3 regions of the Peribacillus phoenicis genome follow, and region 1 is predicted to be linked to each of the others. Evidence: riboswitches for the same ligand, from Rfam matches in the RefSeq annotation. Region 1 holds a riboswitch; each other region holds the start of a gene.
The links. Region 1 has a riboswitch for S-adenosylmethionine ahead of ABC374_RS23480 (methionine ABC transporter ATP-binding protein). Riboswitches for the same ligand answer to the same signal wherever they lie in the genome.
Positions count from the first base shown of each region.

Region 2: it holds a riboswitch for S-adenosylmethionine, as region 1 does, so the genes downstream of both, ABC374_RS04205 (methionine biosynthesis PLP-dependent protein) here and ABC374_RS23480 (methionine ABC transporter ATP-binding protein) in region 1, are expected to answer to the same signal.
Region 3: it holds a riboswitch for S-adenosylmethionine, as region 1 does, so the genes downstream of both, ABC374_RS20520 (methionine ABC transporter ATP-binding protein) here and ABC374_RS23480 (methionine ABC transporter ATP-binding protein) in region 1, are expected to answer to the same signal.

Region 1 covers NZ_JBDFMF010000001.1:4,717,348-4,725,503, forward strand. The annotation lists gene ABC374_RS23455 (cysteine desulfurase) at 1-384, opposite strand, end outside; gene sufD (Fe-S cluster assembly protein SufD) at 384-1,685, opposite strand; gene sufC (Fe-S cluster assembly ATPase SufC) at 1,701-2,486, opposite strand; gene ABC374_RS28820 (YuzK family famiily protein) at 2,938-3,090, opposite strand; gene ABC374_RS23470 (MetQ/NlpA family ABC transporter substrate-binding protein) at 3,895-4,731, opposite strand; gene ABC374_RS23475 (methionine ABC transporter permease) at 4,747-5,415, opposite strand; gene ABC374_RS23480 (methionine ABC transporter ATP-binding protein) at 5,408-6,442, opposite strand; SAM riboswitch class I at 6,597-6,709, opposite strand; gene ABC374_RS23485 (O-acetylhomoserine aminocarboxypropyltransferase/cysteine synthase family protein) at 6,819-8,129, opposite strand.
Region 2 covers NZ_JBDFMF010000001.1:836,553-844,708, reverse strand. The annotation lists gene ABC374_RS04220 (ABC transporter ATP-binding protein) at 1-996, shown strand, start outside; gene ABC374_RS04215 (hypothetical protein) at 1,056-1,298, opposite strand; gene fumC (class II fumarate hydratase) at 1,408-2,790, opposite strand; SAM riboswitch class I at 3,119-3,232, shown strand; gene ABC374_RS04205 (methionine biosynthesis PLP-dependent protein) at 3,319-4,431, shown strand; gene metC (cystathionine beta-lyase) at 4,428-5,609, shown strand; gene ABC374_RS04195 (type B 50S ribosomal protein L31) at 5,722-5,970, opposite strand; gene ABC374_RS04190 (ABC transporter ATP-binding protein) at 6,106-8,124, opposite strand; gene ABC374_RS04185 (ABC transporter ATP-binding protein) at 8,121-8,156, opposite strand, start outside.
Region 3 covers NZ_JBDFMF010000001.1:4,172,729-4,180,884, forward strand. The annotation lists gene ABC374_RS20505 (M20 family metallopeptidase) at 1-160, opposite strand, end outside; gene ABC374_RS20510 (MetQ/NlpA family ABC transporter substrate-binding protein) at 195-1,067, opposite strand; gene ABC374_RS20515 (methionine ABC transporter permease) at 1,089-1,739, opposite strand; gene ABC374_RS20520 (methionine ABC transporter ATP-binding protein) at 1,753-2,775, opposite strand; SAM riboswitch class I at 3,012-3,123, opposite strand; gene ABC374_RS20525 (GNAT family N-acetyltransferase) at 3,264-3,731, opposite strand; gene ABC374_RS20530 (NADPH-dependent FMN reductase) at 4,143-4,688, shown strand; gene ABC374_RS20535 (glucose 1-dehydrogenase) at 4,757-5,542, opposite strand; gene ABC374_RS20540 (RhaT/GlcU family sugar-proton symporter) at 5,558-6,412, opposite strand; gene ABC374_RS20545 (APC family permease) at 6,841-8,156, opposite strand, start outside.

The DNA.
Region 1 (8,156 bases):
CCACGGAATGATATTACTGTGATGCTCCATGTAAGAGATGACGATTTCGTCACCCTCTTTAATATTTGCACCACCGTAACTTCTTGCTACAGTATTTAAAGCAGTCGTTGTGCCTCTGGTAAAGATGATTTCTTCTGTAGAAGAAGCATTAATGAATTTACGTACCTTTTCACGAGCACCTTCATACGCATCCGTAGCTTTTGTTCCTAGTGTATGCACCCCGCGGTGAACATTCGAGTTATAGCCGCGGTAATATTGCTCAATCGCTTCAATCACTGCAGCCGGTTTTTGAGAGGTTGCAGCACTATCTAAATAAACTAATGGCTGACCATTGACTTCTTGATCTAATATTGGAAAAAGCTTACGAATTTCGTATGGGTTCATTACTGTACTTTCCTTTCAATGACCGCTACTAATTGTTTTTTGACTCCCTCAATTGGAAGCTCGTTAACAACAGGGGCCAAGAATCCGTGAATGACAAGTCTTTCTGCTTCTTTTTTTGTAATACCACGGCTCATTAAATAATACAGTTGAAGCGGGTCGACACGGCCGACGGAAGCAGCATGACCAGCCGTTACATCATCTTCATCGATCAAGAGGATCGGATTGGCGTCTCCGCGTGCTTTTTCACTTAACATCAATACGCGTGACTCTTGTTCGGCATTGGCCTTTGTAGCACCATACTCTATTTTCCCAATTCCATTAAAAATGGAGGATGCGGATTCTTTCATGACACCGTGCTTAAGGATATAACCCTCAGAGCGTTTGCCATAATGAATGATGGCAGTCGTGAAGTTCTGCTTTTGTTCCCCGCGTCCGACTACAACGGTTTTTGTATCACCGTGAGAGCCATCGCCCATTAGATATGTTGTATTATCTGAAATCGTATTTCCGTCGTTCATCAGGCCAAGCGCCCACTCAATACGTGCGTCACGTCCTGCCACTCCACGGCGGTTAACATATGTCGTGAAGCCTTTAGAAAGGGTATCGACCGCACCATATTGGACTTTGGCATTCGCATTTGCAAATACTTCAGTTACGATGTTGGCAACACCTTCGTTAGACTCAACGGTTGAGAAATAGTTCTCTACATATGTGACAGAGCTATTATCTTCAGCTACGATCAAGACATGGTTGAAAAGTGTAGTATCTGGATTATCCAAAAGGAATACCGATTGAATCGGCTCTTTGATTTCTACATTTTTCGGAACATAAAGGAATGCTCCCCCATTAACTAATGCAGCATGAAGTGCTGTTAAACGATGCTCATCTATTTTAACGCCGTCTTTCATGAAATATTTTTGCACGAGCTCAGCATGATCACGAGCCGCTGATAAAATATCCGTAAAAATGACGCCTTGTTCTTTCACATTTGCTGACAGATTGATATGTGCCGGCGTATTATTGCGTTGGATGTATAAGTTTTCATTTTCTTCAATGATGGACTTAATTTCTTCCGGAAGCTCCTCTAAAGAGGCAAAAGCTTCACTCTCAACCGTATGAGTTTGGAAAGAAGTGAAATTCCATTTATCGATTTTCGTTTTATCCGGCTTTGGCATCGGGAGCTTTTCTAATTCAGAAAACGCTTGAATCCGAAGCTCGGATAGCCAAGCTGGATCATTATTTTTAGTTGAATAGGAGCTTATATCCTCTTGTTCAAACGGTAATTTCGTTTCTGTAGTCATTGCAAATCCTCCTACTTACGCTTCTTCGCCAACAGTTTCGTCTTCAATGCCCAATTCTTGTTTAATCCAGTCATAACCTTCCGCTTCCAAGCGGGCAGCAAGTTCAGGACCGCCTGATTTTACGACACGTCCTTGCATCATTACATGTACAAAATCAGGAGTGATGTAATTTAATAGACGTTGGTAGTGAGTGATGATCAAGCATCCAAAGTCTTCTCCGCGCATTTCGTTGATTCCTTTTGAAACGACTTTAAGTGCATCGATATCTAGACCTGAATCAATCTCATCCAAGATTGCAATTTTAGGTTGGATCATCATTAATTGAAGAATCTCGTTGCGTTTTTTCTCTCCGCCTGAGAAACCTTCATTCAAATAGCGTTGCGCCATATCTTCATCCATTTCAAGGAATTCCATTTTTTTGTCCATTTGACGGATGAATTTCATCAATGAAATTTCATCGCCTTCTTCACGGCGTGCGTTAATGGAAGAACGTAAGAAGTCTGCGTTTGTAACACCGCTGATTTCACTTGGATATTGCATAGCTAGGAATAGACCGACACGAGCGCGCTCGTCTACTTCCATCTCCAAAACATCTTCACCATCGAATGTGATGCTTCCGCTAGTTACCTCATATTTAGGGTGACCCATGATTGCTGATGATAAAGTGGATTTACCAGTTCCATTTGGTCCCATGATCGCATGGATTTCTCCACCTTTAACTTCAAGGTTTACCCCTTTTAAAATCTCTTTGCCTTCAATTGATACGTGAAGATCTTTAACCGTTAATGTAGAAGCTGACATAATAATACCTCCGTGAACTAATTCCAATTTTATTACCAGAAAGTAAAGATTACTTTCATTACTATAATTTACGTAAAAGCATTCTCACTTTATTCTCATTCCAATTTTATAACAAATCCAATTTGGAATCAACTAAATAGATAGGGGTTTCCACTTCGGCCATGTTAAAAACCTGTCCTATTCTTACAATACTAACAGATATAGCCTGTTTACTGCATATTCATACTTATTTTAGCTTTTGTTAAAATTATCTTATTATTCGGCAAATCTTCGTCCTTATTAATATATGTTCAAAGAATTTTATTGCAAGGTAAGAACGTTCCGCTTTAAAAAGAAAAAAATCGGACTGTCAGGTATTATGTAAGTATATCCAATAAGGAAACCCTTATTTTATGGACCACTTTCCATTTTACCTCTACAGGCCGATCTTTTAAAGAACTCTTTTATATGCTTAGCCGTGAATTTTGCGTTGAAGGTCCTGGACCATTTTGTTGCACTTTACATGTTCCCTATCCCGTTCTTTCTCAACCTCGATACGGAGGTCTAAGTTTCTACTGTACTCACTGTAGCCAATCCCATGTGAAGACTGCATCGCCTTTTCCATTTCGCTTGTTACATTTAAATCCAGAGTATTGATAGTGAACCATCCTTTCAAATTTGTGTATCATTTTTTTACCTTCATTATCTCTATACCCTTTCCTTTCCTGATTAAACATGAAAGTAATTAAATTAAGCCGCAGACTGAAACAAACTGGATCATCAATGAGTTTGTCTACAGTTTTTTAGGTTTTTAGGTTTTCAAAATTTGAACGTTACTTTCCACTTCAGGTACTCGCTTTCCGCGGGCGGTCCGGAAGCCTCCTCGGCGCTTTTGCGCCTGCGGGGTCTCCCCTGACTCGCTTTTCCCGCAGGGGTCTCATACCTTCCGTTCCAATCCACTAAGACTAAACAATCAGATAGAATCACTTTCACCTAAGGTTTCCAAAATGAAGTGCCTCACTTCTCTAAGTCCGGAAAAAATTATGAGCGACGCATTATGTAAAAGCTAAACGAACAAACCAGCTTGCTTATTCATTTATGCGGCAGCAGACCGTAACGATAGTAACACCCGGAAATACTCATGATACTCGTATTAAGAGCCTCTGATTGAACATGTGATTAAGAAAGTTAGAAAACCTGTAGCTGTTGACGCAGATTCCGCAACCATGGCTATGTGTAATATGAGCGTTTTGGTTGTTATCTCTGCCTATCGGCACTCAACAACAAATATAGAAGGCTATCGTGAGTACAAATCGCTTTAACTGCTTCAAATCCAATAAAAATCAAAAAGGTTTCGGAATGAGACCATTCCGAAACCTTTTTGTTTACAAACTGCGGTCTGAATTAAATCAGGTCGCCCATTCTTGAATTATTTATCCGCCGGTACAACTGCACCTTTGTATTCTTCAAGAATGAAATCTTGAATTTCTTTAGAATGCAATACTTCTACAAGCGCTTTGATTGCTTCTTTATTTTCGTCACCTTTGTTTACGGCAATGACATTCACATATGGTGATTCCGAATCTTCAATCGCAATCGAATCTTCAAGCGGATTCAAACCGGCGTCAATCGCATAGTTGGAGTTGATCAAGACTGCATCGCCTTCGCCACTCTCATAAATTTTAGGAAGCAGGGCCGCTTCATAATCGGCATCGAATTTAAGGTTTTTCTTATTTTCAACGATGTCTTTCGTTGTAGCCGTCGTTTTATCGATCCCTTCTTTCAAAGTGATCAGGCCATTCTTTTCCAAAAGGGATAAAGCGCGTCCATGATCAGCGACAGAGCTGCTCATAATGATTGTTGCGCCTTCCGGAAGTTTATCAATGCTTTTATATTTTTGTGAATATAGGGCAATCGGCTCGATATGGATTCCGCCAGCATTAACGAAGTCATATCCATTTTCTTTAATTTGCCCCTCTAAATATGGAATGTGTTGAAAGTAGTTAGCATCCAATTCCTTATCATTCAACGCCTTATTCGGTAAAACATAGTCCTGGAATGTTTCGATTTCCAATTCGATTCCTTTTTCTTTAAGAAGCGGCTTGGCTTCCTCAAGGATTTCAGCATGAGGAACATTGGATGCCCCTACAACTATTTTCTTCGATTCTTTTTCCGTATCACTGCCGCTTTTATCCTTTTCACTTCCACAAGCAGCCAAAGCGATAGATAACACTAAAATTAATGCAAATCCTAAAAACTTTTTCATCCTTTTCATCTCCCTTTATCTTTTGTCCAATTTAGATGTAATCACATCTCCAATAATTTGAATTATGAAGACGATAATTAGAATAACGATCGTCGCTACAAGCGTAACGTCATTTTGATTTCTTTGATAGCCGTCCAAATAGGCCAGATTACCAAGCCCGCCTGCGCCGATGACCCCGGCCATTGCGGTATATCCAACCAATGCAATCGATGTTACCGTAATCCCGGAAATAAGGGCAGGCATCGACTCTGGAAGAAGGACCTTCCAAATGATCGTGCTCGTTTTTGCCCCCATCGATTTAGCGGCTTCAATTACACCTTTATCGATTTCACGAAGGCCGATTTCAACCATACGCGCATAAAATGGTGCCGCACCGATAATAAGTGCCGGCAGTGCAGCGTTCTCTCCGATCATGGAACCGACAAGCGCTTTAGTGAAAGGAATGAGCAGCACGATCAAAATAAGAAATGGAATGGAACGGAATATATTGACGACAGCACTCATGACCCCGTTGACTGCCCGGTTTTCCCACATATTACCCTTCCCCGTCAGGAACAGGATCAATCCTAATATTATGCCTATAAAAAAGGTTGCCACTACAGAGACGCTTGTCATGTAAAGCGTTTCCCTCGTAGCTTCAATAATGTCTTCCCAATCAACATTCGGCAATAATTCTTCAAGCATGAGTAATCACCTCCACGCCTACCTGCTGTGCTTTAATGAATTCTATTGCGCGGAGCATTTCATCCTCTTTGCCATCAAGATGGATAAACAATGTTCCATATGAACCGCTTCTTGTTTGGGATATCTTACCTTGAACGATATTGACATCCAACTCGAAGTTACGTACAAGCTTGGTGATCAATGGGCTTTCTGCATGATCACCTACAAAGGTCAATTGAATCACTTTGCCTGCAGGATAGCGCTCGAGCAAATGGTCCATCGTTTCTTTCGTTTCTTCCGGTTCCGTTACCTGTTGCACGAAACGCTTCGTCATTTGTTCTTTAGGATTCTTGAAAACATCCAGGACAGGACCCTGTTCAACAACCTGCCCGCTTTCCATCACGGCGACGCGATGGCAGATTTTACGTATTACATGCATTTCATGTGTTATCAAGACGATCGTCAATCCCAGGCGCTGATTGATGTCAACAAGCAATTCGAGTATGGAGTCGGTAGTCTGCGGATCCAAGGCAGAAGTCGCTTCATCACACAGCAGCACTTTAGGGTCATTTGCCAGAGCCCTGGCTATTCCCACCCTTTGCTTTTGCCCTCCGCTTAATTGTGAAGGATAGGCCTTTTCCCTGCCTTCCAGTCCGACTAACTTGATCAATTCGTTCACACGCTTGGTTCGTTCAGGTTTAGAAACTCCTGCAATTTCCAATGGGAAAGATATATTCTCCTGAACGGTCCTTGACCATAATAGATTGAAATGTTGGAAAATCATGCTGATTTCTTGACGGGCCTTACGGAGCTGAGCGCCTTTAATTTTTGAAATTTCCTTCTCAGCCACCACAACGGATCCCTCTGTAGGTGTTTCCAACCCATTGAGCATTCTGATCAAAGTACTTTTCCCCGCTCCACTGTAACCGATAATACCGAAAATCTCGCCTTTATTTATTTCAACATTCACATTATTTACAGCCTTGATCGTCTCACTGTTTCCTTTTCCTGTTCGGAACAGCTTACTGACTTTCGTCAATGTAATCATTAATCCTCACCTCTTTTATCCAATAAAACCTATGAACTTAGTTGATTTCTCTACATTATTAGTCTGTTTCTCATATCATGCAAAGGGTTTCCCCCATTAAAATAGAAAAAACCTTTCTGCATGAGCAGAAAGGCAGGTGAAGAAACAGGCCTTCCTCTCATCTTCCAAAGTGATTAAACTTTGTGTGAATTGGCACCTTTCCAAGGAAATCTCCTTGTCGGTTGCCGGGTTTCATCGGGCACATCCCTCCACCTCTCTTGATAAGAGCTAATATATAGAATATTTGTACATCATTAAGTTCTTTAGTATGGTGAAATTTTATCATAGATAAAAAAGGAGCGCAATGTATATTATTTCTAGTACACAGAAACTTTACTTAAACCGTTTTGGATGTCAAGGAGACGATATTCGTCGCTTTTTCAATTGCCTGCTCCAAATCTTCTATTAAATCGTCTACATTTTCAATCCCAATGGATAAACGGACTTGATCAGCACTCACACCCGCTTTCGCAAGACCCGCCTCATTCAATTGTTGATGGGTCGTACTTGCTGGATGGATGATCAAGCTCTTCGCATCCCCCACATTCGCTACATGGGACCATAATTCCACCGAATTGATAAGCTTTGCGCCAGCTTCGCGATTACCTTGTATTCCAAAAGTCACGACAGATCCAGCTCCCTTAGGCAAATATTTATCCGCAAGGGCTTTATCGGGATGATCCTCATCACCAGGATGTGAAACCCAAGTCACGGCAGGGTGGTTTTTTAAATATTTAATGACAGACTTGGTGTTTGACAGATGCTCTTTCATCCTTACATGCAGTGTTTCAAGCCCAAGCGTAAACTGGAATGCACTTTGGGCACTTAGCGCAGGGCCTAAATCACGAAGTAACTGCACTCGGGCTTTCGTTATGAATGCAGCAGGTCCAACTGCCTCGGCGTATACCAGATTGTCGTAGCTTGGGTCAGGCTCCGTGAAGCCAGGATAATTTGGCGAGTTCCAATCGAATTTCCCTCCATCCACGATGACACCGCCCAGCGTGGTTCCATTTCCCAGAAGCCATTTTGTAGCGGAATGGATGACAATATCCGCTCCAAAATCAATTGGTCTGCATAGATATGGTGTCGCGAAGGTATTATCAATGATCAAAGGTATTCCGGCATCATGGGCGATTTTCGCTACCGCTTCAATATCAAGCACCCTCAAACTTGGATTTCCGATCGTTTCAGCAAAAATGGCTTTAGTTCTTGGCGTTATCGCCCTTTTGAAATTTTCAGGGTCATCGGGAGAAACGAACTTCACTTTAATCCCATATTTAGGAAGAGTATTTTCAAAAAGGTTATACGTACCGCCATATAATGTAGAGGCTGAAACAATCTCATCTCCAGCAGCGGCAATATTCAGGATTGAAAGTGAAATGGCTGCCATTCCGCTTGCTGTTGCCAATCCGCCGATACCGCCTTCCAATAATGCCATTCTTTCCTCAAAAACGCTGACCGTGGGATTATGAAGTCGTGAATATATATAACCATTCTCCTTTAGACCAAATAAATTCGCTGCATGGTCGGTGTCTTTGAACAAGTATGCATTGCTTTGGTAGATAGGAACTGCACGGGCACCTGTTTCATCAGCTTGCAGACCGCCATGAACACTCAATGTTTCGAAACGCAACTTTTTCTCTGACATATGATTTCACCTTTTTCTATGGATTTA
Region 2 (8,156 bases), 3.9 Mb from region 1:
GCCGGACTGGAGGACATTTCCCAAGGGGATTTATACATAGACGGCAAGCGAGTCAATGATGTCCCTCCTAAAGATCGTGATATTGCGATGGTTTTCCAGAACTATGCCTTATATCCTCATATGACCGTCTTTGACAATATGGCATTCGGATTAAAGCTGAGGAAAACGCCAAAAGCGGAAATCAAGCAAAGGGTCAATGAAGCGGCAAGGATTCTCGGACTTGAAGAGCTGCTTAACAGGAAACCTAAAGCGCTTTCAGGTGGTCAGCGCCAGCGTGTGGCTCTCGGTCGCGCAATTGTAAGGGACGCAAAAGTTTTCTTGATGGATGAGCCATTATCCAATCTCGACGCAAAGCTGCGGGTTCAAATGCGTGCGGAAATCGCTAAACTGCATAAACGGCTCGACACCACAACGATATATGTCACGCATGACCAAACAGAGGCAATGACCATGGCGACACGTCTTGTTGTAATGAAAGATGGTATCATCCAACAGGTCGGTGCCCCAAAGGACGTTTATGAGAAACCTATAAATGTTTTCGTCGGCGGCTTTATCGGATCGCCTGCCATGAACTTCTTTACCGGAACATTAAAAGAAGGCACAATTAAAATAGGCGAACAAACGCTTGAAATACCTGAATTTAAAATGAAAATGCTGCGTGATCAAGGATATGTCGGAAAAGATGTAATCCTTGGCATCCGTCCTGAGGATTTCCATAATGAAGGAGCTTACTTCACGAAGTCCCCTAACACAACATTCACGACCCAAATTGATGTAGCCGAACTCATGGGCGCGGAGATCATGCTCTACTCCTCATTAGAGGGGCAGGACTTCGTAGCACGGGTCGATGCCAAGAATATTATTCAGGCAGGGGAAAAGATCGAACTTGCCCTCGACATGAATAAAGCACACTTTTTTGATAAAGGAACTGAACATCGCATTTTAGTTGAAGAAGATGAACAGATGCAGGAAAGCATGAAGTTATCTGCCAATTAAACATAAAAAGACCCATTCATATTGGGTCTTTTTACGTTTATTCAAATAAAACGATAGAATCATTCCTGAACCAATACCACTTCATCATGTCCGCATTCAGGGCATTTCATGAGATGCGGGCATTGGCCTTTTTGAAGGGATTGAGGGTATCCGTCGTTTTCTTTAAGTATGTCGATATCCATATAAGCACTATAATCATCAGCGTAGTCCATGAATTTCCCTTTATCCTCAAGATCACTGCCGCATTCCGGGCATTTCACATGAATTTTTCTCAAACCGTTGCAAAGCGGGCATATAGACATTGTTTTTCCTCCTGTTCCCAATACTTATGATTTCAGTATTTGTCGATTCCATTATTTTAACACATGGAAACACCCTCCCTAATACCAGTGGGAGGGCACTTCTATGCAATTATTTATTAACCATGTTAGCAGGATCGACCCATGCTTTGAATTCATCTTCCGTCAGGAACTCCAATTTCAACGCCGCTTCTTTTAAAGTAGAGTTGTCCTTGAATGCCGTTTTGGCGATCTTGGCTGCTTTTTCATAACCGATATGCGGGTTCAATGCTGTTACCAACATAAGGGAACGTTCTACATTTTCTTTGATTTTATCTCCATTTGCAGTGATGCCCACCGCACAATTGTCGTTGAATGAATGAATGCCTTCCGTCAATAACTTGACCGTTTGCAGGAAGTTATAGATGATGACTGGTTTGAATACATTCAATTCAAAGTTACCTTGGCTTGCTGCAAAGCCAATTGTAGCATCGTTACCCACGATTTGTGTTGCAATCATGGTAAGCGCTTCACTTTGTGTTGGATTGACTTTACCAGGCATGATGGAGCTGCCCGGCTCGTTTTCCGGAATGGCTATTTCGCCGATTCCGCTTCTTGGACCACTTGCCAGCCATCTGACATCGTTCGCAATTTTCATTAAATCCGCCGCCAATGCTTTCAAAGCACCGTGTGCGTAGACGATTTCGTTATGGCTAGTCAATGCATGGAACTTATTATCAGATGTGACAAAAGGATATCCTGTATCCGCGGCAATTTGTTTGGCAGAAAGTCCCGGGAATTCTTTCTTTGTATTGATTCCGGTTCCTACAGCCGTTCCGCCTAGAGCAAGGTTCAATAATTTTTGGCTGCTTTCCTCAATCATTGCCAAATCTTTATCGAGCATCGCTTTCCAACCGGAAATTTCTTGTCCTAATGTTAATGGTGTAGCATCTTGAAGATGTGTCCGGCCGATTTTCACGACATCCCAAAATTCTTTTTCTTTTGTATCGAATGTATCACGAAGGGCTTTGATGGCAGGAACCAATTTTTCAGCGACTTCCATAAAGGCTGCAATATGCATGGCGGTCGGGAACGTATCATTTGAGCTTTGAGCCTTGTTTACATCATCATTCGGGTGAAGGGTTTCCGATTCACCATTTTCTTTTAACCATTCATTCCCTTTGTTAGCGACCACTTCATTCACGTTCATATTACTTTGCGTGCCGCTTCCAGTTTGCCAAACTACAAGCGGGAAATGTTCATCAAGTGTACCTTCAAGGATTTCGCCGCAAATCTTGACGATGGCATTCTTTTTAACTTCGGAAAGATCACCAAGATCATGGTTCACCTTTGCCGCAGCTTGTTTAACGTATGCAAATGCACGAACTAATTCAATCGGCATTTTTTCGTTACCGATTTTGAAATTGTTACGGCTTCTCTCAGTTTGTGCTCCCCAATATTTATCAGCAGGAACTTTCACTTCACCCATCGTATCTCGTTCGATTCTGTATTCCATGTGTTCTCCTCCTATGTTTGCACTATTCATTGAAGACCTTTTGCATATGAAATGAATAATGTCGGATTATTCTTTCTCTCCATACATTGTACAAACTTTATTATTTTAAAGCAAAAATATCCCGCTGACCCTTTCCATTTTTTCTGGAAAATCCATGTTCCCTTCATGTTTATATGAAAATTCGGATATTCTTTTTTGATACATAAAGTGTAGGCACCGCTAGGCTTCGATTGACCTGGCCATGAACATCAAAGCATCATCACTCCCAAAATGTCCTTGACAGTATTTTGTATATATAGTAAATTCAAAAGAAATTGAATAATCTAAACTCTTATCGAGAGAGGTAGAGGGAATGGCCCGATGACACCTCAGCAACCTTCATTTGTTTCAAACCAATGAAAAGGTGCTAATTCCACAAGTTTGTGAACTTGGAAGATAAGAAGAATGACTCATCCTTACTTAATCAAAGTCTTCTTCTTAAAGAAGACTTTTTTTTATTTTATATAACTCAAAGGAGCAGTGAAAACCATGTATAAAACTGAAACATATCTTGCTCAATTAGGAAATCGCAGCGAAACGGCGACAGGAACAGTCAATCCGCCGGTATACTTTTCAACAGCCTTTCGTCACGAAGGAATTGGCCAATCGACGGGATTCGACTACACAAGGACAGGTAACCCTACACGCCAGCTATTGGAGCGATCCATCGCCGATCTGGAAAAAGGAGACCAAGGTTATGCCTGCAGTTCAGGAATGGCCGCCATCTCAACCATTCTCGCCCTTTTTAAATCCGGGGATGCATGGATTGTCAGCGAAGATCTTTATGGCGGTACATATCGTCTGTTAGAACAAGGTTTTAAAAAATGGGGATTGCAGTGTGACTATGTAAACACTTGTTGTTTGGAGGATATCGAAAAAGCCATCACTCCTCACACGAAAGCCATCTTCATCGAAACTCCCACTAACCCCCTTATGCAGCAAACGGACATTAGCGCTGTTGCCGCATTGGCCAAACGATATAATTTATTGTTAATCGTTGATAACACTTTTTACACGCCTCTTATTCAACAACCCATCCTGCTTGGAGCGGATATTGTGATTCACAGTGCAACCAAGTATCTCGGTGGTCATAATGATGTGCTCGCCGGACTGATCGTTGCTAGCGGCGCTGAATTATGTGATGCACTTGCCTTCCATCATAATGGTACTGGAGCTGTCTTGAGCCCATTTGATTCTTGGCTGTTGATGCGCGGAATGAAAACCCTGGCATTGCGGATGGAGCGTCATGAAAAGAATGCCAAAATACTTGTAGATTACTTATCGGAGCATGATTGTGTCACGGATGTATTGTATCCCGGCAGAGGCGGCATGATTTCTTTCCGCATCATTGATGAAGCGGCTGTTAACCCATTTTTACAATCGCTCTCATTAATTTCCTTTGCAGAAAGCCTTGGAGGGGTTGAAAGCTTCATCACCTATCCTGCCACACAAACACATGCCGATATACCGCTTGAGGTCAGAACGGCAAATGGGGTTTGTAATCGCCTGCTCCGCTTCTCCGTTGGCATCGAGGATAGCGATGATTTGATTGGTGACCTGCAGCAAGCATTCACACATGTAAAAAGGGAGGCACTACGATGACAGGTCATGATTTTAGCTTTGAAACGAAATTACTTCATAATCAACATAAATTCGATCCGGCAACGGGCGGTGTGAGCGTCCCCATTCAGCATGCATCGACTTTCCATCAATCCGATATCGATCAATTCGGCAAATATGATTACAGCAGAAGCGGGAACCCAACTCGCGAAGCACTTGAAGATATCATTGCCGATCTTGAGGAAGGCACTCACGGCTTTGCCTTTTCATCAGGTATGGCTGCCATTTCAACAGCCTTCCTGCTATTGTCTGCCGGAGACCATATCGTCATTTCCGAAGATGTGTATGGCGGAACTTTCAGGATGGTCACTAGCGTATTGACCCGTTTCAATATTGAGCATACCTTCGTTGACATGACGGACCTTGAAAGCGTCAAAGCGGCCGTTCAGCCAAATACCAAGGCCATATACATCGAAACGCCTTCAAATCCGTTACTTAAAGTGACCGATATTCAAGCTGTATGTGATATCGCAAAAAAAGCCGGTGCCTTAAGTTTTGTTGATAACACATTCTTGACACCCGCATTGCAAAAACCGCTGAATCTGGGCGCTGATGTTGTCCTTCATAGCGCGACGAAGTTTTTATCCGGACATAGTGATGTGGTAGCTGGGCTTGCGGTCGTGAAAGATCCGGAATTGGCGGCAAGACTCGGTTCGCTCCAAAACTCCTTTGGAGCGGTCCTTGGTGTACAGGATGCCTGGCTTGTAATGAGAGGTTTGAAAACCTTGTCAGTTAGAATGGAACATTCACAAAAAGGGGCAGAAAAGATTGCAGCCTATTTAAAGGAGCAGCCCTTGGTGAAAAAAGTGTATTATCCCGGCCTAGCCGATCATCCACAGCACGCCATCCAGAAAGGCCAGTCACTTGGAGCAGGGGCGGTCCTATCTTTTGAATTGGAAAGTGAGGAAATCTTCCGTTCCTTCGTAAACACTGTCGAGCTCCCTGTTTTTGCCGTAAGCCTAGGGGCGGTCGAATCCATATTATCCTACCCTGCCAAAATGTCCCATGCTGCCATGCCTGCTGATGAAAGGGAAAAGCGAGGCATCACGAACAGCTTGCTCCGCCTCTCTGTCGGACTTGAAAACCCGGACGATATAATCAAGGACTTTGATGCGGCCCTAGTCAATATTGCCAAAGGGGAAGCAATTGCTGCAAAATGAATAAAGGATGGGTGCCTCATATATTATGGGCACCCTTTTTCCTTGCATCATTATTAACTCTATTTCTACCCAGTCATAAAAAAAGGCCATCGATTTCCCGATGGCCTGACTTTCATTTCTTCATATTATATTTATCCAGGAAGCGATCCACCCGTCCGCCTTTTTCAGCAAACTTCTGCTTTCCTGTATAATAAGGGTGCGTATCCGAGCTGATTTCCACTTTTAATAATGGATATGTTTGGCCGTCTTCCCAAACGATCGTTTCATTGGACGTCTTCGTGGAACCTGTCAAAAATTTATACCCACTGTTGGTATCCATGAATACCACTTGTTGATAATCGGGATGAATTTCTTGTTTCACTATTATCACCTCATCGTCAGTATAAGTATATCTTAAACGTAATGATTACTATTATCAACCATTATGCTTGGGGGTACCAATAGTCGGCACCCTCTTTATAGTTTAATCTTGATGAACCACCCTTATTCAATTGTGTCAGCCAGCCATGCCTTTATGCGGACCAGCCTGCAGTTCATACATTTGATAGTACTTCCCTTTTAGTTCCATTAATTCCTCATGTGTACCAAGTTCTGCAATCCGCCCTTTATCCAGTACAAGAATTTGGTCGGCATTTTTTATCGTGGAAAGTCTATGTGCAATGATGAAGGTCGTTCTCCCTTTTTTCAGCACTTCCATTCCCTCCTGGATAATTGCCTCGGTTTCGGTGTCGATGCTTGCTGTCGCTTCATCCAAAATCAATATGGCCGGATTGAATGCAAGAGCACGTGCAAAAGAGATTAGCTGCCGCTGTCCGGAAGACAGCGTTCCGCCTTTTTCGATTACGGGTTCGTCAAGCCCTAAAGGAAGATGCTTCAGCACTTTGTCCCCCCCGACATCTCTTAATGCTTTTTCAACCATTTCCCTTGTGATGCCTTTATGATTCAGACTGATATTGGAGGCGATGGTGCCAGTGAATAAATAGGGATCCTGAAGGACGATTCCCATATGCTCCCTAAGCGTTTGATGGGGGATATCCAATATATTTCTGCCATCGATTTTAATTTGGCCTTCACTGCTGTCATAAAAGCGGAACAATAAATTCATTATGGAACTTTTTCCTGACCCGGTGTGGCCAACTAAAGCGACCGTTTCGCCTTGTTTAGCGGAAAAGGAAATGTCCCTTAGCACATATTCATTATCCTTATAACCAAAAGAAACATTTTCGAATTGAACGTTTCCTTTGTATCTGGATATGTTTTCATCACTGACTGCCAATCCCTGCTCATCCAATAAACTGAATGCCCGCTCCCCTGCAACAAGCGCCTGTTCAAGGTTAGCGAACTGATTGACGATTCCATGAAGCGGATGAAGCAGGCGGCTGATCAAATCAACAATTGCATACATCATCCCTAAGGAAATGGCCGAACTCGCTGTAAGGGAAATCCCGCCGAAATACCAGACGAATGCCATTAGCGCCAAAACCTTAATGACGCCAATCAAGTTTCCACCCGTCAACGAATTTAAATGGAGCATTTTATTTTGATAGGAATAATGCTCCCGGTTCAGGTTTTCAAAAGATTGCTTCGTCTCCTTTTCACGTCCAAATGCCTGGATGATGCTCATTCCAGAAATGGATTCATTGATCATCCCATTAATATCGCTGACCCGTTCCCGAATGATGTGATTATATTTCGAGGCGAATTTACGGTATACCATCGTCCAGATGACGATGATCGGAATAAGTAAAGTGCCAATGGTACCGACTCGTGGATCCAGAATATACAAAGCAATTAGAACGCCGAAGATATTAATTGTACTCGAGAAAAAGTTGGCGAGCACGGTTACATATAATTCCCGGATCGCTTCCGTATCATTAGTGACCCTTGCCACAACTTTACCCGCCGGCATATTATCGAAATAACGTATCGGCAGACGGGAAATGTGCTTAAAAATATCATTTCGCATCTTCTGTATGATTCGGTTCGCCGCTTTCTGTAAATAAAAGCTCTGTCCATATTGAAAAATGGAGGAAAGGATGACAAGGCTAAAATAAAAAGCCACAAGCTTAATGATCCGAGGGATTTCCGGTTGGTAAAATCCCATCACTTCCTGACTTGTCAATTTCACTGCTTGTGAACGTTGCTCTTTCCCGTCTTTCCTGATGATCAATGATTGGTCCTCCAAGGTTCTGCGCCCATCAATAGGGACAGCTTCATTTACGAAGACAAATTGATTGCCAACCTGCAGAACATGGACTTCCCTGCCTTTCTTCTCACCTTTTGCAAAGTAATCAGTCCGTTTATACCAATTTCCATCGTACTTGACAGCATCCTTTCCTTTATCCGTCTCATACCAGGAAGATTCAATGCCAAGTATATGTGAATCGATGATTTTCTTGGCAACGAAAGGACCCGTTAAATCGGCCGCTACCGAAAGTGCCAGCATGATCAGGGCGCCAATGATCAATTTTTTATAAAGGGCAGCATAATTAAAAAGTTTCTTTACGACCTTCATGCCTTCACCTCCTTCCCTTCGTCAACCTGCTG
Region 3 (8,156 bases), 540 kb from region 1:
GAAGTATTCCTGTTAATGTATCCGAAGCGAAGAACTCTTGATTCCCAATTTCGGGCTTGGCATGAATGGCTTGACTCGTTTCGATATATAATTTGGAATGAAGGTAGATATGATCTTCAATGATCTGCCGATGCTGCTTCTGCACTAATTCTCTCGCCATACTCTTAATCTCCCCTTTTACTTGATTCGATCCATTACTTTTCATTAGCTGGTTTTGTCCAAGCATCCTGGTAATTCACTAATTCATCTACAGAAACATATGCAGGAATGGTGTTTCCTTTAAACGTTTTTTTGATGAACACTTCCACTTCTTTCGATTGATAAAGCTCCACTAATTTTTGCAACTCAGGACGATCGGCATTACCCTTTTTAACTGCAATGATATTAATATACGGTTTCGCCGTTTTACTTTCATGGAATAAAGAATCTTTTAAAGTAAGGCCCGCTTCGACGGCAAAGTTATTATTGATGGCTGAAGCATCGGCATCATCCAATAGACGCGGTGTATTGCCTGCAGCAACAGGTTGGATTTTCAAGTTTTTCGGATTTTCCTTAATGATTTCCAATGAACCCGATCCATTGAATTCCTCTTTCAATGTAATCAATCCAGCTTCCTGAAGAAGGAGTAGTGCACGGCCAAAGTTTGTTGCTTCATTCGGAACGGCAATCGTAGCGCCATCCGGAAGACTTTTAAGATCTTTATGTTTTTTAGAATAAAGGCCCATAGGTGCAATGACAGTCGACCCGATGGCCTCTAATTTCAGATTTTGGTCTTGAACGAATTCATCGAAGTAAGCGACCGTTTGGAATGAATTGGCATCAATTTCACCTTCACTTAACGCAAGGTTCGGTTGGATATAATCATTGAAAGTGACCAGTTCGATATTAAGCCCTTCCTCTTTCGCTATGTCGACAATGTATTCCCATGTTCTCGTATCCCCGCTGCTGACACCGACTTTCACTGTTTTCACATCATCCGAACCGCCTGATGCACCTTCTTCTTTCCCGCATGCTGCAGACACTATTCCCAATGCCAATACTATGATCGTTAATAAGATTTTCTTCATTTCTCCTACCTCCTGTTATTTTTATCTTCTTCTGATTTTTCTTGAAATAAAATTCCCGGTGGATTGCAATAATTGAACGATGATCACGAGCGCCGCTACTGTGACGACCATCGTCATCGTATCGAACCTTTGATAACCGTAAGCCAAAGCTAGATCCCCGACCCCGCCTGCCCCGACAGCACCTGCCATGGCCGTAGCTCCAACAAGCCCGATAGTCGCTGTTGTAAATGTTAGGATCAACGAACTAAGTCCCTCGGGAATCAAAAAGCGATAAATGATTTGCCATGTCGTCGCACCCATCGCCTGAGCGGCCTCGATGATCCCTTTGTCCACTTCCAACAGGGAGTTCTCAACAAGCCGGGCAATATAAGGAGCCGCGTAAAAGATTAGCGGAACAATGGCCGCATTCATTCCGATTGCACTGCCTACAATCATTCTGGTAAGCGGAATAACTGCTACAAGCAAGATGATGAAAGGAACCGACCGCAATATATTGATGATCGGGTTCAATACATTAAAAATCCATTTATTCTCCAGGATGTGACCCTTTCTTGTAATGACAAGCAGGATACCGAGCGGAAGCCCGATCAATCCGGAAAACACCAATGAAATGGCTACCATATAAAGTGTGTCACCGAAAGCTGTCAACAACTGCTCTGCTGTAATTTCCATTCCCCAAAGCGTATTACCCATTTATCTGCACCTCCTGGACGAGAATCCCCTCATCTTTAATATATTGATAAGCCTTATCCACCTCATTTTTGTTCCCTGTCACTTCGATGATCAAATTCCCGAAAGGCGTTTCCTGAATTTCAGAAATATTGGCTGATAAAACACTTAAATGAACATCATATTTCTTCGAGATCGTTGAAAGTAAAGGAGTACCCGAAGTAGTCCCAATAAAATTAATTTTCCAAATAATCGGGATATGGGATCCTATGCTTTTTAGGAAACTTTGTGGAATTTCGTCATGTATGACCGTTCTCACGAAGTTTTTTGCAATATCCGTTTGCGGCTTCGCAAACACTTCGAAAACCGAACCTTGTTCAACGACGCATCCGCCCTCCATGACCGCTACCTTATTGCAAATTTCCCTGATGACAGACATCTCATGAGTGATTAGCAGAATGGTAATATTGTATTCTTTATTAATTTTCTTTAAGAGCTGCAGAACGGCACTCGTTGTTTGTGGATCCAATGCCGACGTAGCTTCATCACACAATAAGATCGATGGATTTGTAGCCAAAGCTCTCGCAATGCCGATCCGCTGCTTTTGACCTCCCGATAATTGATCCGGATAACTCTTCGCCTTGCTCGATAAGCCAACGAACTCCAACAGCTCGCCTACACGGTTTTTGATTTCCTTAGCCGGAGTTCCCGATAAAACCAGCGGCATGGCAATGTTATCAAAAACAGTCTTGGAGTTTAGCAAGTTGAAATGCTGAAAAATCATCCCGATTTTTTTCTTTTCTACCCGTAATTCCTTCGGGCTTAATTTGATTAAATCCTTGCCCCCAACAATCACCGAACCATCTGAAGGATCTTCAAGCAAGTTAACCAGCCTGATCAACGTACTCTTTCCGGCCCCGCTATAACCGACTACACCGAATATATCCCCCTTTTCCACTGTCAAATTAATGCCCTTCAAAGCCTCGACAGTCTGTTTCTTTGTTTGATAAACCTTTTTAACATTTTGAAACTCAATCATCCAATCTCCCCCCATGTTGTTTATTTGTACGAATTCATTATCCAGTGAGAAGAGCTTTGCAAAGTTTCATAATGATAGGGTTAAATTCGAAACTCACGAGTAATTGCACCAATTCTCCAAATAACCATATACATTTTGAATAAACAAAAGAGGCCTCTTCCGTCGTCAGACAGAAGAGGCCTCTTTTAGACATAAAAAAGAGTAAACTCTTAATTTAATTATCTAAGAAAAGCTCCTTCTTATCTTTCAAACTTTCGTCCGTTGGAATTAGCACAGTATTTTTACAAAAGTAAAAACCCGCTGCCGAGGTATCATAGGGCCAAGTCCCTCCACATCTCTTGATAAGAATTAACGTTATATTTAATTATGTCCTTCACTATATATTCTAATTTCTCTAAAGTCAACCATATTTTTCACCGCTTAAAATATTTTCACAGTATAGTGAATTGATAATTTTTAATTATATTAATATAATTAAAAATTATATTTTATAATGATTTACTCATTCTCCATACAAGGTGTTTTTGACTTTCCTCCCTTATCTTCATCATGCCTGAATTCGTATATAAACGAATCGCCCTTTGATTATCCGGAGAAACCCTTAAATGGTATTCGGATACATTAAATTGCCTGAAAAAGTTTTCTGCGTAGCGAACCAATTCCTTGCCAAGGCCTTTACTGCGGTATTCGGGAATAAGATAAAATAGATCTACATAGCCGATCTCAGTTCCTTCATACTCCCGAATTCGAAGTTCCATTTGTCCAATCGGTACTTGGTCATTTTCAATGATCACCTGTCCCCCAGGAAATTTGCGGACCCTTTCTTCCATTCGTTGCAGATAAGTATTTTCATCTCCAAAGCCAGCTTCAGTTCCAAAACTTACAACAAAGGAATCTTTCCGGAATTTAACGATAGTATCTTTATCTTTGTCCGTATCAATGGTGCGAAAGATCAACTTCATCCACCCCTATCATTTTAGTGAAATAGTTTTCAAGCAAACAAACTCATTTTACTTACGCTCTTTATAAAATTTCATTATTTACTTTTTCAAGCGTCTTATTTCATTTTTTCTGAAAGGATTTTGCCTTAATCCCTATAGGAATGTCCATAATATTAAATTAAAAACAAATGCAATATTGTTGGGAGAGGTCTAGTAATGGGGATTGGGTTGGCACAAACAAATTGATTATAATTTTTGAGTCTAACTTTGCAGGGTATGAATGTTCGAGAGGAATTAGTTTATTCAGCTCTAACTCAACTTTTTCCCAAGCATCCTTTTTCCCTTTCATTTATATTCCAATTATAATAGGTAAGTGGAATACATTTACATGATTATCCATTATAAAAATCATTGGAGGTATTGAAGATGAAAGTTGTTGCAATAGTGGGAAGTATCCGTAAAGAGTCTTACAACCTTAAGCTTGCCAAATATATTCAATCTAGATATCAAGATCGGTTCGATCTCGAAATCTTGAACATTCGGGATTTACCTTTTTATGATCAAGATATTGAAAATGACCCTCCATTAGTTGTAAAAGAATTTAAAAGTAAAGTGGCCGAAGCAGATGCAGTCTTGTGGGTAACACCTGAATACAACGGTACGATTCCAGGAGTATTGGGCAATGCTATCGATTGGTTATCACGTGTCGATAAAGTCTTGATCGGAAAACCATCATGGATCATGGGTGCGTCAATGGGGCAATTAGGAACGGTTAAAGCTCAATTGCATTTGCGTGAAATCTTATTCGCAATAGGCATCTCCTCCCCACTCCTTCCCGGGAATGAAGTATATGTTGGTGCAGTGCATGACAAAATCGATAACGAAGGCAAACTTACACATGAGTCGACTGTCCAGTTTATCGATACGGTCGTCGATAATTTCATTAGCTGGTATAATCATCATACTCGTTAATGCTTTTAAAACAAGAATCCCAGCAGGATTAAACCTGCTGGGATTCTTGTTGCATCATAAAACAAAATTCATCCTCTTCCAGCTTGGAACGCTGGGTATTTTGTCATTCCGCCGTCTGCGAAAAGAGTGATACCCGTTACATAACTGGACTCTGAAGATGCCAGCCATGCAGCAACCGCAGCAATTTCTTCAGGCTTTCCGATATACCCCATCGGAATCATGCTTTCAAGATCCTTCTTCTTTTCGGGATCTTCAAGCTTGTCGGCATTTATTGGTGTGGCGATGGCTCCAGGACCAATGCTGTTTACACGGATCCCTTTTGGTGCATATTCAAGAGCCAGGGTCTCCGTAAGCAGCTTCACCCCGCCCTTGCTTGCCGCATAGTGAACGAATAAAGGCCAGGGTATCATCTCATGTACACTGGACATATTTATAACATTCCCTTTAATGTCGTTCTCGACAAAATACTTGATAGCTTCACGGCAGCCTAAGAAATTTCCCGTTAAGTTGGTATTGATTACCCTATTCCAGTCGCTTAACGGCATCTCGTGAGACGGAACCGGATTTTCAATTCCTGCATTATTGATGAATATATCGAGTTTCCCGAAATTCTTTATCGCTGATTGAACAAGGTTAATCACATCTTCTTCAACGGTGACATCGCCTTTTACTGCAATAGCTTCCCCGCCATTTGTTTTGATTTCCTCCATTACACTATCCGCTTCCTCTGATTTAGTGCGATAATTAACCACGACCTTTGCCTTTTCCTTAGCAAAGCGAATGGCCATCGCTTTTCCTAAACCAGTGGATGAACCGGTTATAACAACGACCTTACCTTCTAAATCTGTATACATATAATCACCCTCCACTTAACTTTTTGCCATTCCGAGCATAATCCCAGCTATGATGATCAAGATAATTCCGATTATGATTCCAATTAGTTGGCGCTTCGTTTTCTTTTCACGTAAAATGATGATCCCGCCAAGAGTTGAGATGACAATGCCCATTTGCGAAAGGGAAAAACTAGTGGCCACTCCCACACGGGGCTGGGATATGAATAAAAACATGTTCCCTGCAGCCCATATCAATCCCGGAATGATATTGCGAATCGTATATTTGTTAAACGGTTTATGTTTAAAAGTCAATAACAGACCGCCTATCACCATCCCTATCGCTTGAGGGAACAACGCTGACCACCCATCAACATCAAAAAGACGGGCCACGACCACATAAACCAAATAACCGAATGTCGAGATGAGGAGAATAACAATTCCTTTCTTCAAGTTTCCCGATTTGCCCTCTTTTGATTCTTTATCCTCCAGTGAGGTCAAGACAATTCCTATAATAATGAAGACTAATGCCAAGACGCCTAAAATGATTGCTTTCATTGTTGACCATTCGTTAAAAACGATGACCCCGAATAAAGTCGTTGAAATGAGCTGCATTCCAGTAGATATCGGCATTGTTTTGGATACTCCCATTAAATCAATGCTCTTAAGCTGATTAGCTTGTCCAACGGCCCAAAACAATCCAGAAACAACTCCGACTCCAAACACCAGCAATGACAACTTAATATCGGCAAAAATATAAACACCTATTGAAAAAATCAATGCGCCAATCGTTGTACCCAGTGTTTGACTATAGGGCCCACCCCCGAGTTTCACATTAAATAAAACGATGCTTCCCCAGAATATTGCCGGCAAGAGAGCTAATAATATATCCATTTTCAACCCCCATATATGTAAGTTCAAAACTAAGCAGTAAATTTCCTTATGTCTTCTTTTTAATATGTTCGCTTTTTTTGAATTGACCCTTGGTAATTTTATGAAGTGTTTTTGCCAAAAATAGTGTTCAACACAAAAAGGGCTGCAGAGGCAGCCCTTTTTATTGATACTAAACATATCTTTCATCAATGATGTTCCCAAACCAAACCTTTAACTCCTTCTATCTAAATGTTATAACAAAGTTGATTGGAGAGAAAGGTGCGAGACTCCTGCGGGAAAAGCGCGTCTAAGGGAGACCCCGCAGGCGCAAGCCGAGGAGGCTCCCTGACCGCCCGCGGAAAGCGAGTACCTGGAGCGGAAATTAACGTCCAAATTGTACAAGCCATAAAAAAACTGTTCAATGTTTGCTTCTTTTCTTGGAAATGAACTTACTTCTTCAAATGATATGGCACTGTCGTAACAACCACATTTCTTCTATAAAGTAAGTAGGCGCGAATCAGTAAACTTGATTGGTTATGAAGTATATTGTGCCAGCCCTTCTTCGGAATGAATTGGGGGATGATCACCGTAACTTTATAATTGGCTTCACTGGCCTTATGTTCAACTGTATCCACAAATTTAGTTAGTGGCTGAATGATACTTCTGTAATAAGAATTCAGTGTAACGAGTCTTACATCCGGTTGCCATTTTTTCCATTTTTCCTCGAATTTCTTTTCATCTTCTCTTTCAAAAGCAACATAAACGGCAATAACCTGATTTGCTGATAGAGATTTTGCATAATTTAAAGAGTTCTCAACCACATGAGTAATACCCGCCACAGGTACAATGATGATATTTCCTTCAATTGGTAAGATCGGCTCACATGTTGTAATCCTTAGTTGGTCACCAACTGCTTCATAATGCTTTCTAATTCGATGAAAAATTAAAATGATGATAGGTAAAAAAATCAAAACAGGCCAAACCTGAGTAAATTTGGTTAAAAAGAATATCATCGTGACGATAAAGCTAATCATGGCACCAATTGAATTAATGGTTAGTTTCATCATCCAGCCTTTTGGCTTTTCGCGAATCCATTTAACAATCATCCCAGTCTGGGACAACGTAAATGGAATGAATACCCCTACCGCATAAAGCGGAATGAGATTTTCTGTATGTCCTTTAAATGCGACTATTAAAATGATGGATGCAAGTCCTAGTATGATGATTCCATTGGAATACCCTAATCGGTCCCCTCTAATCGTAAACGCCCTTGGTATGAATTTATCCTTTGCCAGATTCACCGCAAGCAGAGGGAAAGCCGAATAGCCAGTATTGGCCGCAAGTATCAAGATCAAGGCAGTCGTACCTTGAATGAAGAAATACATGAAATTCCGTCCAAAGATCTCTTCCGCAATCTGGGAGACGACCGTTACCTCTGCGCTCGGAACAATGCTTAGATAATAGGCTAAGAATACAATTCCCGAAAATAATACAGCTAGCAATGAACCCATCGCTATTAATGTTTTCGCAGCATTATTCGGGGCTGGATCTTTAAAGTTCGGGATTGCATTGGAAATCGCTTCGACTCCTGTCAATGCGGAGCTTCCTGATGCAAATGCCCTTAGCAGTATAAATAAACTGATGCCCGCGACCGGAGTCCCGATTGATGCGTGCAATTCCGGTGAAACTCCTCCCGTCAAAATCTTGTAAATTCCAACACCAATCAAGATGAACAATGCTAAAACGAATAGGTACACCGGATAGG